One region of the Klebsiella sp. GFKo11 genome, then DNA from elsewhere that is predicted to be linked to it. Evidence: predicted binding sites of a transcription regulator. Region 1 holds the regulator's gene; the other holds the start of a gene.
What was found. Region 1 encodes ArgR, which controls arginine synthesis, uptake and breakdown. Its sites were predicted from a motif close to ANTGAATAAAAATACANT; they were not measured.

Region 1 (7,771 bases):
TGCCGGTCACCAGGTTTATCGACAACCCGGGATACTCTTTGAGCATTTCGGCGGTAATGCGAGCCAGGACATTCTGTGCCATAGTTGAAGAACAGCCGATGCGCAGCGTACCAATAGGCGTGTTGTTAAAAGCGTATAGCTGCTCATGGACATCCTGGGCTTCGAATAGCATTCGCCGGCAGCCCTGGTAGTAGATTTTCCCTGCTTCTGTTAAACCAAGGCTGCGAGTGCTGCGGTTGAGCAGCTTAACCTGCAGCTCATCTTCCAGTTTGGCTACAGTCTGACTGATGGAAGAAACGCTCATCTGGAGCTGGCGAGCCGCGGCGGTAAATGAACCTAGTTCCACCACTCTGGCGAAAACGGACATACGTTTTAGTCGTTCCATTATTCACTCTGGCTTAAAAGTGATTTAGATCACACAATATAGATAAGGCTGCAATGATTACGCTAATATACTGTTAGCTACATAATAAATTCATCACAGCTTGCCACCTGTACGCTTCTTATCAAGGTCATCATGAGTCTGTTTCCTGTCATTGTGATTTTCGGCTTGTCGTTTCCGCCGATCTTCTTTGAATTGCTATTGTCTCTAGCCATCTTCTGGCTGGTGCACCGCCTGCTGGTTCCAACCGGCATTTATGATTTTGTCTGGCACCCGGCGCTGTTTAATACCGCGCTATATTGCTGCCTGTTTTATCTGATATCGCGTTTGTTCGTTTGAGGTCGATGTGAAAACACTAACAAGAAATATCCTCCGTACCGCAATCACTGTGATACTGGTTATCCTCGCATTTATCGCGATTTTTCGCGCATGGGTGTATTACACCGCCTCGCCCTGGACGCGCGATGCGCGATTTAGTGCGGATATCGTGGCCATCGCCCCGGATGTCTCAGGGCTGATTTCGCAGGTGGATATTAAGGATAACCAACTGGTTAAGAAAGACCAGGTTTTGTTCGTTATTGACCAACCTCGTTACCAGAAAGCATTAGCCGAAGCTGAAGCCGATGTCTCCTATTACCAGACTTTGGCGCAGGAGAAGCGCGTTGAGGCTGGCCGTCGTAACCGCCTTGGCGTGCAGGCGATGTCTCGCGAAGAGATAGACCAGGCGAATAACGTCCTGCAAACCGTTGAGCATCAGCTGGCGAAAGCGACGGCGAACCGCGACCTGGCGAAGCTCGATCTGGATCGCACGGTGATCCGCGCCCCGGCAGACGGCTGGGTGACTAACCTGAACGTCTATAGCGGTGAGTTTATTACCCGGGGCTCTACCGCGGTGGCCCTGGTGAAACAGAACTCTTTCTATGTCATGGCTTATCTTGAAGAGACCAAACTTGAGGGTGTGCGTCCAGGCTATCGTGCTGAAATTACCCCTCTGGGAAGCGGGCACACGATTAAAGGTACCGTGGACAGTATTGCTGCCGGGGTGACTAACGCCAGCAGCAGCAGCGATGCAAAAGGGATGGCCTCTATCGATTCCAATCTTGAATGGGTACGCCTGGCGCAACGTGTGCCGGTACGTATTCATCTTGATCAGCAACAGGGGAACCTCTGGCCTGCGGGAACCACCGCGACGGTTGTCATTACAGGCAAAGAAGATCGCGATACTAGCCAGGCAAACTTCTTCCAGAAACTGGCTATGCGCCTGCGCGAGTTCGGTTAATCGCCATGGGGATCTTTAGCATTGAACTCCGGCACCTCCGCTTTGCCGTGAAATTAGCATCTGCGGTAGTGCTGGCGCTATTCGTCGGTTTTCATTTCCAACTGGAAACGCCGCGTTGGGCGGTGCTCACTGCGGCTATTGTCGCCGCTGGTCCGGCTTTTGCTGCCGGGGGAGAACCCTATTCTGGTGCGATTCGCTATCGCGGGATGCTGCGTATTGTTGGCACCTTTATTGGTTGTATCGCCGCGCTGGCGATCATCATTGTGATGATCCGCGCTCCGTTGCTGATGATGTTAGTCTGCTGCCTATGGGCGGGCTTTTGTACCTGGATCTCATCACTGGTGCGTGTCGAGAACTCCTATGCCTGGGGACTGGCGGGCTATACCGCACTTATCATCATCATTACCATTCACGCAGAGCCGATGCTGGCACCGCAGTTTGCCGTCGAACGATGCAGTGAGATTGTTGTTGGTATCGTCAGCGCTATCGTAGCCGACCTGCTGTTTTCACCGCGTTCGATTAAAAAAGAGATCGATCTTGAGCTGGATAATCTGCTGATTGATCAATATCGCCTGATGCAGCTTTGCGTGGCGCATGGCGATAAAGAAGAAGTCGATAAAGCCTGGAGCGCGATGGTACGCCGTACTAACGCGCTGGAAGGTATGCGCGGGAACCTGATTATGGAGTCCTCGCGCTGGGCAAAAGTGAATCAGCGCCTGAAGGCGATCAATACTCTTTCTCTGACCCTGATTACCCAGGCCTGCGAAACCTACCTGATTCAGAATACGCGCCCTGAAATGGTCACCGATGACTATCGTGAACTGTTTGCTGAACCAGTTGAAACCGTGCAGGACGTTCACCGGCAACTAAAACGGATGCGCCGCTTTCTGACCTGGAAGGGGGAGCATAATACCCCGGTGACGATTTACAGTTGGGTGGGAGCCGCGACGCGCTATCTGTTATTGAAGCGCGGAGTGGTCAGCAATACCAAAATCAGCCGCATTGAAAATGAAGTTCTTCAGGGCGAAGTGGTGGTTAAGGCTGAATCTGCCGAGCGCCATCATGCGATGGTTAACTTCTGGCGTACATCTATCTCCTGTATTCTCGGGACGCTGTTCTGGCTGTGGACTGGCTGGACTTCAGGTAGTGGGGCGATGGTCATGATTGCGGTGGTCACCGCGCTGGCGATGCGTTTGCCTAATCCCCGGATGGTGGCTATCGATTTCCTCTACGGCACGTTGGCAGCTTTACCGCTGGGTGCGCTGTTTTTCCTCGTGATTATGCCCGCGACGCAGCAAAGCATGCTGCTGTTGTGTATTAGCCTTGCCGTGATGGCGTTCTTTATCGGCATTGAGGTGCAAAAGCGGCGACTGGGCTCGCTGGGGGCGCTGGCCAGTACAATCAATATTCTGGTGCTCGATAACCCGATGAAGTTTGAGTTTAGCCAGTTCCTTGATAGCGCTTTAGGGCAGATCGTGGGGTGTTTCCTCGCGCTGATGGTGATCTTGCTGGTCCGCGATAATTCACAGGCACGTACCGGACGCGTGCTATTAAACCAGTTTGTATCGGCAGCGGTTTCGTCGCTGACGACCAATACGGCGCGACGCAAGGAGAACCATCTGCCGGCGCTGTATCGCCAACTTTTTTTACTGCTGAATAAGTTCCCTGGTGATATCGCGCGTTTTCGTCTGGCGCTGACCTTGATTATTGCCCATCAACGTCTGCGTGATGCACCTGTACCGATAAATGACGACCTGTCTGCGTTTCATCGGCAGCTACGGCGTACAGCCGATCGTGTTATTTCTGCCGGTAGCGATGATAAACGTCGATATTATTTCGCCAGACTGTTAGATGAACTCAATATCTATCAGGAAAAGCTACAGCACTGGGAAGCATCACCGCAGGTGACGGAACCCGTGCGCAGACTGGTGGAGATGCTGCATAAATACCAGCATGTACTGATCAATAGCTAAACGCCACCCGGCGATAAGCTGCGTAGATGCTTTAGCATTTGATGAAGCGGAAGAAGGGCTGGAAGGGAACTCGCGTTTTAACGCACGACAGAGACAAAAAAAAGCCCCCAACAGGCGGGGGCAAGTCGTCAGATGAGACGACGAGGGTTTATTTGTACAGCTCAGCCGTAGCATGCCAGCTGTCACCAGTACGAGCTTCAATAATACGGTAGCTGCTGGCGCCTTCTTTCTCGGCTTTAGCCGCCAGCTCCTGACGCATATCCATTGGGGCGCTACCTACTTGAGAAACGGAAACGGTACCCATAGATTGCAGATTTTGTGCCTGCTCAGCGTTAACTTGATTGACGGCAGCGTTCGCGCCAAAAGAGAGTACGGAAGCCAGGCCCAGGGATGCGATGATAATTGCGCTTTTCATAATCTTTACTCCAATCATATTGTTTGCAGCGGCGGGAGGTTTCAATGCACTCAGGCCGCTGAGGGATATTCTGTATTTCAGCTAATGACCGACAATTGTTAAATCTTATTTATAAAGTTCTGCAGTTGCATGCCAGTGGTCACCAGTACGCGCTTCAATGATGCGATAGGAGGAAGCGCCTTCTTCTTGAGCTTTCTTATTCAGCATTTCGTGCATATCCATCGGGGAAGCACTTACCGCGCCGACGGAAATGGTGCCGATTGCCTGACGGCCTTGAGCTTGCTCGCTGTTAATAGAATCAGCGGCAAAAGCGCCGAAAGACAGAACGGAAAGCATGCTCAATGCGGCTACAGCGGTTTTGATTTTCATGATGTTGACCTCGTCGAATCTTTTTATTGGGGGTCTTTGTTTCGTGACCCTCATCACAAAATCAAGTATACACTAATCACTGAAAATATTAATACCGTGCTAATTGTTGTTCTTGTAAATAATTACAAAGAAATGTCTTCTTTATAACGTATAAGAATTAGAAATGTCAGTCTTTGGTCATGGCTAACTTTTATAGTTAATAAAATCATATGGATATGATGATTTGATCTTTTGTGCGCTTCAGGGGGATTCATTAGGTAAAGGAATGTATAGAAGTGGAAAAACACACTAAATGTTAAATAAATGCTGATTTTTTGAGAGGGAACCCTCTGGAGTTAACCAGAGGGAAGAAGCTTAGAGTTCTTGTTCAAACAGGACGAGAATGGCGTCATGCAAATCTTTAACGCTAAAACCTCTGGCTGGGGTGGTAAAAATAGTATCGTCACCTGCAATGCTGCCAAGAATACCTTCAGCCTTGCCTAAAGAGTCCAGCAGTCTGGCAATCAGCTGTGCTGCGCCAGGGCTGGTATGGATGACAACAACCGAATCGTTATAGTCGATATCCAGCACCAGATTTTTCAGCGGGCTGGAGGTTGTCGGGACGCCAAGCTCGGCAGGCAGGCAGTACACCATCTCCATTTTGGCGTTACGCGTACGCACTGCGCCAAATTTCGTGAGCATACGCGAGACTTTCGATTGATTGATATTATCGAAGCCCTCCTCTTGTAGCGCCTGTACGATTTCACCTTGAGAGCTGAATTTTTCTTCTTTAAGCAGCGCCTTAAACGCTTTAACCAGTTCTTCTTGTTTCGCCGAACTTCGCATAAGTCACCCAATTATGGTGGTAAAAACAACATCATTATGCATAACCATGCATTTTTATGCAAATAATCCGCAGGGGAGAAGCGTAAATAATGTTATGAAGGGGGCATATTTTAGCAAATAACCCTAATAAGGAACATGCCTGTGTCACGGCACGCAAATTGCTACAAAAGTAAATGAAATGTTATTAAATGATGTTGTTCTGCCCAATGCGCTGGGTGTATTGTAACCAACAGTCGATCCGGTACTACGCTTTGCTGGATGGTCAGTCTCAGGGAGGAAAATGCGAAGCTGTTGCATCGCTGCGCACGACCACGCATTCTTCAGCCATAATTATTGTAATTGTTCATCTTGTGAATTAAGGTCCAGGCGACGGAGTAACGAAAGACTATTTTAACCATAATAAGGAGTTTAGGATGAAAGTTGCAGTCCTCGGCGCCGCTGGTGGAATTGGCCAGGCGCTTGCCCTACTACTTAAGACCCAACTGCCTTCAGGTTCAGAACTCTCGTTGTACGACATTGCTCCGGTAACCCCGGGCGTGGCGGTTGATCTTAGCCATATCCCTACCGATGTAAAAATCAAAGGTTTTTCCGGTGAAGACGCAACCCCGGCACTGGAAGGTGCTGATGTGGTGCTGATATCCGCAGGTGTCGCGCGTAAGCCCGGCATGGATCGCTCCGATTTATTTAACGTTAACGCCGGGATTGTGAAAAATCTGGTGCAACAGATCGCCAAAACCTGCCCGCAAGCCTGCGTTGGGATTATTACCAACCCGGTGAATACGACGGTGGCGATTGCGGCCGAGGTGCTGAAAAAAGCTGGCGTTTACGATAAGAACAAGCTGTTTGGCGTCACGACGCTGGATATTATCCGTTCAAATACGTTTGTCGCTGAGCTGAAAGACAAATCTTCATCAGACGTTGAAGTGCCGGTTATTGGCGGCCACTCTGGCGTGACCATTCTTCCTTTATTATCACAAATTCCTGGCGTGAGCTTTAGCGAACAGGAAGTGGCTGATTTGACTAAGCGCATTCAAAATGCCGGGACCGAAGTTGTTGAAGCAAAAGCCGGTGGTGGTTCAGCGACGCTGTCGATGGGCCAGGCAGCAGCACGATTCGGCCTCTCTTTGGTTCGCGCAATGCAAGGTGAGAAAGGGGTTGTCGAATGCGCTTATGTTGAAGGCGATGGTCAATATGCCCGCTTCTTCTCACAGCCGCTGCTGTTGGGTAAAAATGGTGTAGAAGAGCGCCAGTCGATTGGCAAACTCAGCGCGTTCGAGCAACAGGCTCTGGAAGGGATGCTGGATACGCTGAAGAAAGATATCGCCCTCGGTGAGGATTTTGTGAATAAATAACATTTCACGAAAAGATACGCCGGAACCTCTGTTCCGGCTTTTTTGTCTATAGAAAACAATGCTCCCCATTCGGGGAGCCTGTTAATTGGTCGCTGGATATTCCTGTACGGCGATATGCAGGGTGATTTTCTTATCGTCACGCATAATCACCACCGGAATTTCCGAACCCGGGCGAATCTCTGCCACCTGATCCATCGTTTCCAGAGCTGACACTGCAGGTTTATCGTTAACCGAAATAATCACGTCGTTGGCGCGGATCCCGGCCTGGGCGGCTGGGCCTTCCGGCGCAACATCATTCACCACGATCCCCTGAAGCTGATCGATACCGCCTCCGCCCTGAGCATGTAAAGGCGCAATTTCGCGACCGCTGATGCCAATGTAGCCGCGAATGACGCGACCATCGCGAATTAGCTTATCCATGATCTTAGTTGCCAATTGGAAAGGAATAGCAAAACCGATCCCTTCAGGCGTTTCGCCATCGTTACTTTTATCAAATGACAGGGTGTTGATACCCATAAGTTCGCCCAGGGAGTTCACCAGAGCGCCACCGGAGTTACCGTGGTTGATTGAGGCATCGGTTTGCAGGAAGTTCTGGCGTCCGGTCGGGTTCAGGCCGATACGACCGGTGGCGCTGATAATCCCCTGGGTAATGGTTTGCCCGAGGTTATAAGGGTTACCAATCGCCAGCACCACGTCACCGATATGCGGCACGCGTTTTGGGTTAATCGGGATGACCGGCAGGCCGCTACTGGCGTTGATTTTTAATACCGCCAGATCGGTGAGGGTATCTGAGCCAACCAGCAGCGCTTCAAAAACCCGACCATCCTGCAACGCGACGATTATCTGATCCGCATCGTTGATAACGTGTTTATTCGTCAGAATGTAGCCACGTTGATCCATTATCACGCCGGAGCCGAGAGTCAGCTGATTTTGGCTGGTGTTGTTAAGGGCGCGGTTATACACGTTCACCACTGCAGGCGCGGCGCGGCGCACAGCAGGATTATAGCTGGCGGGGGATTCATCCGCGCTATCGTATTGCGTGGTCGGCGAAAGCTGCCATTGGCGCAGCGAAGGCATAATGGCCAGCAGCAGACCCCCGACGATCAGGCCGATGAGTATCGAACGTAAAAGCTTTCCAGACATGATGCCGATATCGTTGATGGATGGACAGGCGCA
Region 2 (7,771 bases), 550 kb from region 1:
TCGGCGCTCAGCCGGGGAGCCAGCGGCTGCGCTATCACGCCGGAAACCCGTTGCATCTTGACGTGCTGGTGGTCGATGAAGCCTCAATGATCGACCTGCCGATGATGTCGCGTCTGATTGACGCTCTGCCTGAACATGGACGGGTCATTTTCCTTGGCGACCGCGATCAGCTGGCCTCGGTAGAAGCCGGGGCGGTACTCGGTGATATTTGTGCCTGGGTTAATGCGGGATATACCCCCGAACGCGCGGCCCAGTTGGGGCGATTAACGGGTCAGCCGGTGCCTGCGGGCGAGAGCGAAGCGGCGGGGGCGCTGCGTGACAGCCTGTGCCTGCTGCAAAAAAGCTACCGTTTTGGTCGCCATTCCGGCATTGGAAATCTGGCTTATGCGGTGAACAGCGGCGAACGTAGCGCAGTACGCGCGACGCTGCGCCAACCATTCGACGACATCACTCTGCATCCGCTGAGTACCACCGAAGAGTACGAGGCGATGCTCATCCAGGCGCAGGCGGGCTACGGTCGTTTCCTGCAGTTGCTGCGCGAACGAGCCGAACCCGAAGAGATGATTGCCGCATTCGGTGAGTTCCAGTTGCTGTGCGCGCTGCGCGATGGTCCCTACGGCGTTAGCGGCGTGAATGAACAGCTGGAGCAGATGCTAAACCGCAAGCGGGCAATTACCCTGCCGCGCCATTCACGCTGGTATGAAGGGCGTCCGGTGATGATCTCCCGCAACGATAGCGCGCTGGGGCTGTTTAATGGCGATATCGGCATTGCGCTGGAAAGAGGTGACGGCCTGCGCGTCTGGTTCCCGATGCCCGATGGCAGCATCAAGTCGGTACAACCGAGCCGCTTGCCGGAGCACGATACCGCCTGGGCGATGACGGTGCACAAATCGCAGGGCTCGGAGTTCGATCATGCGGCGCTGATCCTGCCTTCCCGCAGCGTGCCGCTGTTGACGCGTGAACTAGTTTACACCGCCATTACTCGCGCCAAACAGCAGCTATCAATTTATGCCGATGAACAAGTGCTGACTCAGGCGGTTGTCGCACGTACCGAACGTCGCAGCGGGCTGACGGAGATCTTTGCGGGGCAGGGGCATCTCTGAATCTGCCGGGCGCTAATAAGGGGCGACTAAAGGCATTATCCACAGCAGCGATATGGAGTTCATGGCGAAGAAATACTTCGCCGAACCCTTTGCAAGCGGTGGGGTCGAGACGTTGGCCACCACGAGGACAATGGCGGAAATCACCAGGTTAATAACGGAGAGGATCATAAAGATAAAGAAAATAAACAGCCCGGCACCGTAAGCGCTTCCTGACGAGCCTCCGCTCCCCATCATCATCAGCAGAATGAGCAGCCAGGGGTAGAGCGAAATAACGGTGACGATTATTTTTATATTTTTCACAAATCCGTTTTCTGAGTTATTCACCATTAATCTATATTCCTTAATTTGAATTCATAGACAGGATAAACCATAGCTATGTCGTTACCCCTGTGAAACAAGAAGTGAAAGTAACAATACCCAGACGGCAGAAATGGAGTTGATAGCAAAGAAACGCCCTGCGGAGTTTTTTGCTGCTGAGGGGGTAACTATATGAGTAAAGACAATAAAAATGATTGAAATAATCAGATTAATGACAGACAGCGCGAAGGCATAAATAGCTATCCCGGCACCTGCTCTCAGTAACCAGCTTGCTTTACTTGCGCCATTCAGGCTTGCAATTAATAGCAGCAGCCAGGGATATAAAGAGAGCACGATAACAATAATGCTGATATTGCGGGTAAACCAGTTGCCAGAATTATCCATAAATAGCCTGCTTTCCTTTGTAGTCAGGCTAAATTATACATTTAGATTAACGCTGTGTAATTATTTATCAGATATGCCGGAAGCAAGGCTTGGCGCATCGTATTGCCGCCGGGAATATTCCCGGCGGTGGAGCTATAAATCTGGTGCGGAGGCTGTTTTACACCGTGAACCGGGGAAGGACATTAACTCAAGTCCGCCATCAGCACTTTTGAACGGCGCTGATAGTTGTACATCTCTTTCTTGCTCTCCGGCAGCAGGTCGACGTCTACTGGGGTAAAGCCGCGCTCCTGGAACCAGTGAATGCTTCGGGTCGTCAGCACGAACAGCTTACTCAGGCCCATTTGCCTCGCCTGAGCGGCAATGCGCTCGAGCAGAACTTCTCCGCGCGATGAGCTACGGTAATCCGGATGCACCGCCACGCAGGCCATTTCACCGATTTTCTCTTCCGGGAACGGATAGAGCGCGGCGCAGGCAATCGTGGTGTTATCACGCTGAATAATGGTGAATTTATCGATTTCCATCTCCAGCTGTTCGCGCGAACGCCGCACCAGGATGCCCTGTTGCTCCAGTGGGCTAATCAGTTCAAGGATCCCGCCGATATCATTGATGGTGGCGCGACGGATCTGTTCGGCGCTCTCCATCACAATCTGGGTACCGATACCGTCGCGTGAGAACAGTTCCTGCAACAGCGTGCCGTCTTCCTGATAGCTGATCAGGTGACAGCGACGCACGCCGCTACGGCAGGCTTTTACTGCCCCGCGCAGGAAGCGCACCGTGCCGGAATTATAATCTTCGTCTGCTTCCAGCTCCTCAACCCGCGCCTGAGCTTCGTTGGGGAACAGTTCGGGAACGATATCACCATTCTGGTCGTAGACCCCTTGCGACGAGCAGAAGCCGATCATTTTTTCGGCTTTCAGCTTAATCGCCAGCTGAGTGGCAATCTCTTCGGAAGTGAGGTTAAAGCTTTCGCCAGTGACCGACACCGCAACCGGGCCCATCAACACAATCGCGCCGTTATCCAACTGGCGGTGAATGGCTTCTTCATCAATGCGCCGAATGCGTCCGCTGTGGCAATAATCCACGCCGTCATCTACCCCTAACGGCTGCGCGATCAGGAAGTTGCCGCTGACCACGTTGATATGGGCACCCTGCAACGGCGTGTTGTTCAGGCTCATCGACAGGCGAGCGGTAATTTCCAGCTGCAGCATGCCCGCCGCTTGCTTAACCAGCTCAAGCGTTTTGGCGTCAGTCACTCGGGTCTGTTTGTGATAAACCGGCTCGTGACGATGTTCTGCCAGGTTGGCGTCAATCTGCGGGCGTGCACCATAAACCACCACCAGGCGAATACCCAGGCTGTGAAGAAGGCCAATGTCGTTGACTATACTAGAAAAATTATCATGCTCGATGGCTTCTCCGCCCAGCATGATGACAAACGTTTTACCCCGATGGGCATTAATATAGGGGACAGAATGGCGGAATCCCTCTACCAGTTCGGTGCGACGTTCCTTCACCATGACACAACCTCAATGCATGATTATTCGTAATTAGTGTATTTTTATTCTGTTTTGCCGGTAAACGCAAGCGCCAATTTGTTGCTGAGCTGAGAAAGCAGTGTGAGCTAAATCAGGGTGTCAAAGATTGTTTACCCTTTTATAGATGACAGGTTATACGCCTTTCGTTAAAGTTTCTGGTCAATCTGTTTGTTTTAAATACCAATGATTTCTTACTGCTTGGGAGTGGCATGTCGGGATACAAGTCAGAATTAAGCCGCCGCCGTTTTTTACAAGGGGCGGGCGCCATGTGGTTAATGAGTGTGAGTCCGGTTGGGTTGGCTGCCGCGGCGCAGGTTGTTGCCGTGCGAGTCTGGCCATCATCGACCTACACCCGCGTCACCGTGGAGTCCAATCATATTCTGAAGTATCGGCAGTTTGCGCTCAGTAATCCTGAACGACTGGTCGTGGATCTGGAAGGCGTTAACCTCAACTCGGTGTTAAAAGGAATGGGCGGGCAGATTCGCGGCGACGATCCTTATATTCAGTCCGCTCGCGTGGGTCAGTACGATCCGCAAACCGTGCGTATGGTCTTTGAGCTGAAACAGAACGTGAAACCTCAGCTCTTTGCGCTGGCCCCGGTTGCAGGTTTTAAAGAGCGTCTGGTGATGGATCTCTACCCCTCCAATGCCACCGATGTGCAGGATCCGCTGCTGGCGCTGCTTGAGGATTACAATAAAGGCGATCTTCAGCGTCAGGTTCCCCCTGCGGAAAGCGGGCCGAAACCGGGTAAAGCCGGGCGCGATCGGCCGATCGTGATTATGCTCGACCCCGGCCACGGTGGTGAAGATTCTGGCGCGGTGGGGAAATATCGCACTCGCGAAAAAGACGTGGTGCTACAAATTGCCCGACGGCTGCGCGCGCTGATCGAGAAAGAGGGCAATATGAAGGTCTATATGACCCGCAACGAGGATGTCTTTATCCCGCTGAAGGTGCGCGTTGCCAAGGCGCAGAAGCAGCGTGCCGACCTGTTTGTCTCTATTCACGCCGATGCATTTACCAGCCGGCAGCCCAGCGGCTCTTCGGTCTTTGCGCTGTCGACCAAGGGGGCCACCAGTACCGCGGCGAAGTTTCTGGCCCAGACCCAGAACGCCTCGGATCTGATTGGCGGCGTAAGCAAAAGCGGCGATCGCTACGTCGATCACACCATGTTCGACATGGTGCAGTCGCTGACCATCGCCGATAGCCTGAAGTTTGGCAAGGCGGTGTTGGAAAAGATGGGCAATATTAATAACCTGCACAAGAATCGCGTTGAGCAGGCGGGCTTCGCGGTGCTGAAAGCGCCGGATATTCCATCGATTCTGGTGGAAACCGCGTTTATCAGTAACGTCGAAGAAGAGCGTAAATTGAAAACGGCGAAATTCCAGCAGCAGGTTGCAGAGTCGATTCTGGCAGGGATTAAAGCCTACTTCGCTGACGGCGCGACGCTGGCAAGGCGAGGGTAACGCAACGGGAATGTAAATGGCTCTATTGAAGAGCGCGCACGGCGGAAATATCCGCGAGGCCGCCGCGCTATTGGGAATCTCTGCGGAACAACTGCTGGATTTTAGCGCCAATATTAATCCACTGGGGATGCCGGAAAGTGTAAAGCGCGCCATCATCGATAATATGGCCTGCGCTGAACGCTATCCGGACGTTGAGTATCAGCAACTGCACCTCGCGCTGGCGGAACATCACCAGGTTCCCGCTTCGTGGATCCTCGCTGGAAATGGCGAAACGGAAGCGATCTTCACCCTCGTTCAGGGTTTGAAGCCGCGTCAGGCGATGATCGTCACGCCGGGTTTTGCCGAGTATCGCCGGGCGCTGCAATCGGTCGACTGCGCGGTGCGGGAGTTTCTTCTGCATGAAGAGGATGGTTGGCAGCTGACTGGCGCTATCCTTGATGCCCTGACGCCGGATCTGGACTGCTTATTCCTCTGTACACCAAATAATCCGACCGGACTGCTACCCGAACGTCGTCTGCTCGAATTAATTGCGCAGCGTTGTCAATCGTTGGGAATCGCGCTGATTCTTGATGAAGCGTTTATCGATTTTATTCCCGATGAGCGGGGATTTATTCCGCTTTTGCGCGATAATCCACACGTATGGGTATTGCGTTCGCTCACCAAGTTTTATGCCATCCCCGGCCTGCGCCTGGGGTATCTGGTCAATGGTGATGAACGGGCGGTGGCGCGAATGCGCGAGCGACAGATGCCGTGGTCAATTAACGCCTTTGCTGCGCTGGCGGGTGAAATCATTCTTCAGGATAGCGACTATCAGCAGAAAACCTGGCTGTGGCTGGAGGAAGAGGGGCAGCGTTTTTACCATCAACTGCGCCACATTCCCGGCCTGACGGTTTATCCTGGCCGGGCTAACTATTTGTTTTTGCGTTGCGACGTGCCGGACCTTGACCTGCAATATGCCATGCTGCAACAGCATATCCTGATCCGCAGTTGTACCAATTATCCGGGACTGGACGGGCGCTACTTCCGCGTCGCGATCCGCAGCCAGCAGGAAAACACCCAGTTGCTAACGGCTTTCAGGCAGGTATTTACCGGGTAGATGTTCCTGGCGTCTGCGGGCTACGAGTTTACAGTCGTCTGCGGGCCGGTAGCCCGGACAAGGCGCGTCGAGCGCCGCCTCCGGGAAATATGATTGCCGGCGCTAGCGCAATTCGACGCCGCCCTGCACCATGCGCAGCAGGTGCTGCTCGGGCCAGTATTCGCTGAGCCGTGTTTCCACCAGCCGCCGCTGCAAATACTCAATATCGTGACGTTCACGGTCGAGCATCAGGCCAACAACGCTACCGCTGTGCGCCACGTTCAGGCCGTATAAATCACACTCCTCTACCAGCTCCAGCAGCGTATCAAACCCCGGTTTAGGCAGCAGGTGCTGGCTGGCGATGGCGCTGAGCGTTGCCGCTTCTCCCATGCAACGGGGGTCATCCGTCTGACAGGCCTGCTGGATTTTCTCCCAAGCCAGTTGCAGGGCGGCAGAATGAGCGTGCAGCTTTTCAAGTCTGGGAAGGCGGTGATAATCAGTGGTCAGCAGCGTGGCGGGGCTTTCAAGTACCAGCAGATCAAGCTGAGGCTGAGAATGGCAGGCTATTTGCGTTTCGGCGGTGTTGTGATCGAACAACGTGAGTTGGCGAAACAGGGTGCTGTCGGTCGGTTCCAGAGAAACGCACAGTTGGGCGAGGGTGGTTTCATCCAGCGGGTGGCCGAGATGATGCGCGGTAGCTACCGCCGTTGCGGCGATATCCGCAGTGCTGCTGGCCATGCCTTTGGCGACCGGAATGGTGGAGCAAATGTCGATACGAATCTCTTTGCTGAGGTCAGCTGGATAGCGCCAGTAGTTCAGTAGCCTGTCGACCATTGCCCGTGAAAGCGGACGCTCATCCGTGCGAGGTGAACCGTAGTCCACCTCGACGGTGCTGTACCAGTCAACGGGGCAGGAGACCAGCTTCTCGCTGCCGAGGATCCAGCCCTGGATGAGTTCGCCACAGGAGGCGGGGCATTGCGCAACAGCCACGTTTTTCTACCCTTTGCTCAGATTGCCAGGGCGCATAGTGTCATGCCGATCCCGCTATTTCCATGATTCACCGCAACTTGCCGGGCGGCGAACTCAGGCTGAAACGGTTAACGTCTGCGCTTCGGGAAGCGCGAGACGCATAACGTCGCGGGCAATCATCAACTCTTCATTAGTATTAATGACTGCCACTTTGACGACCGCGTTTTCGCTCTGAATAAAGGTGGCGTTATGCTGGTTTTTCTCTTCATCGACCGACAGCCCGAGAAAATTCAGGTTGTGGCAGATAGCACTTCTGGCGCGGGCCGAGTTTTCGCCGATGCCGCCGGTAAAGATCAGTGCGTCCAGGCCGCCCATCTGCATGATATAGCTGCCGATGGTGGCGCGAATGCGCTCGGCAAACAGCGTCAGCGCCAGGGCTGCTCGCTGATTGCCGCCATCCGCTGCCTGTTCGACATCGCGATAATCGTGCGAGACGCCGGAGACGCCAAGCAGGCCCGATTCATTGTTTAACAACAGGTTGAGCTGCTCCGGCGTTTTGCCCTCATGCAGCGCCAGCCACGGTAAAATCGACGGGTCGATATCGCCGCTGCGGGTGCCCATCATCACGCCGGACTGCGGCGTAAAGCCCATCGAAGTGTTCACGGAACGCCCGCCTTTGATGGCGCAAACGCTGCTACCGTTACCAAGATGGCAGCACACTACGCGCAGCGCACTCAGCGGCACGCCCAGCTTTTCTGCCAGCGTCGCGCTGACGTACTTATGGCTGGTGCCGTGGAATCCATAGCGACGAATGCCCAACTCGCTGTAGTAGCGCCAGGGCAGCGGATAAATAAACGCGCGCTCGTCCAGCGTCTGGTGAAAAGCGGTATCAAATACCGCGACCGACGGCGTATCAGGCAGCAGTTG

Region 2: a site for ArgR is predicted at 3,352-3,369, ahead of argA (amino-acid N-acetyltransferase). Genes of this name have one in related genera too.

The regions. Positions count from the first base shown of each region.
Region 1 covers NZ_CM151369.1:615,534-623,304, forward strand. The annotation lists gene aaeR (HTH-type transcriptional activator AaeR) at 1-385, opposite strand, end outside; gene aaeX (p-hydroxybenzoic acid efflux pump operon protein AaeX) at 518-721, shown strand; gene aaeA (p-hydroxybenzoic acid efflux pump subunit AaeA) at 729-1,661, shown strand; gene aaeB (p-hydroxybenzoic acid efflux pump subunit AaeB) at 1,667-3,634, shown strand; gene yhcN-B (DUF1471 family stress response protein YhcN-B) at 3,783-4,049, opposite strand; gene yhcN (peroxide/acid stress response protein YhcN) at 4,155-4,418, opposite strand; gene argR (transcriptional regulator ArgR) at 4,773-5,243, opposite strand; gene mdh (malate dehydrogenase) at 5,657-6,595, shown strand; gene degS (outer membrane-stress sensor serine endopeptidase DegS) at 6,677-7,738, opposite strand.
Region 2 covers NZ_CM151369.1:1,170,277-1,178,047, forward strand. The annotation lists gene recD (exodeoxyribonuclease V subunit alpha) at 1-1,103, shown strand, start outside; gene AC07P6_RS05595 (hypothetical protein) at 1,116-1,430, opposite strand; gene AC07P6_RS05600 (hypothetical protein) at 1,485-1,805, opposite strand; gene argA (amino-acid N-acetyltransferase) at 1,988-3,319, opposite strand; gene amiC (N-acetylmuramoyl-L-alanine amidase AmiC) at 3,547-4,800, shown strand; gene cobD (threonine-phosphate decarboxylase CobD) at 4,817-5,896, shown strand; gene AC07P6_RS05620 (L-threonine kinase) at 5,999-6,865, opposite strand; gene AC07P6_RS05625 (acetate/propionate family kinase) at 6,959-7,771, opposite strand, start outside.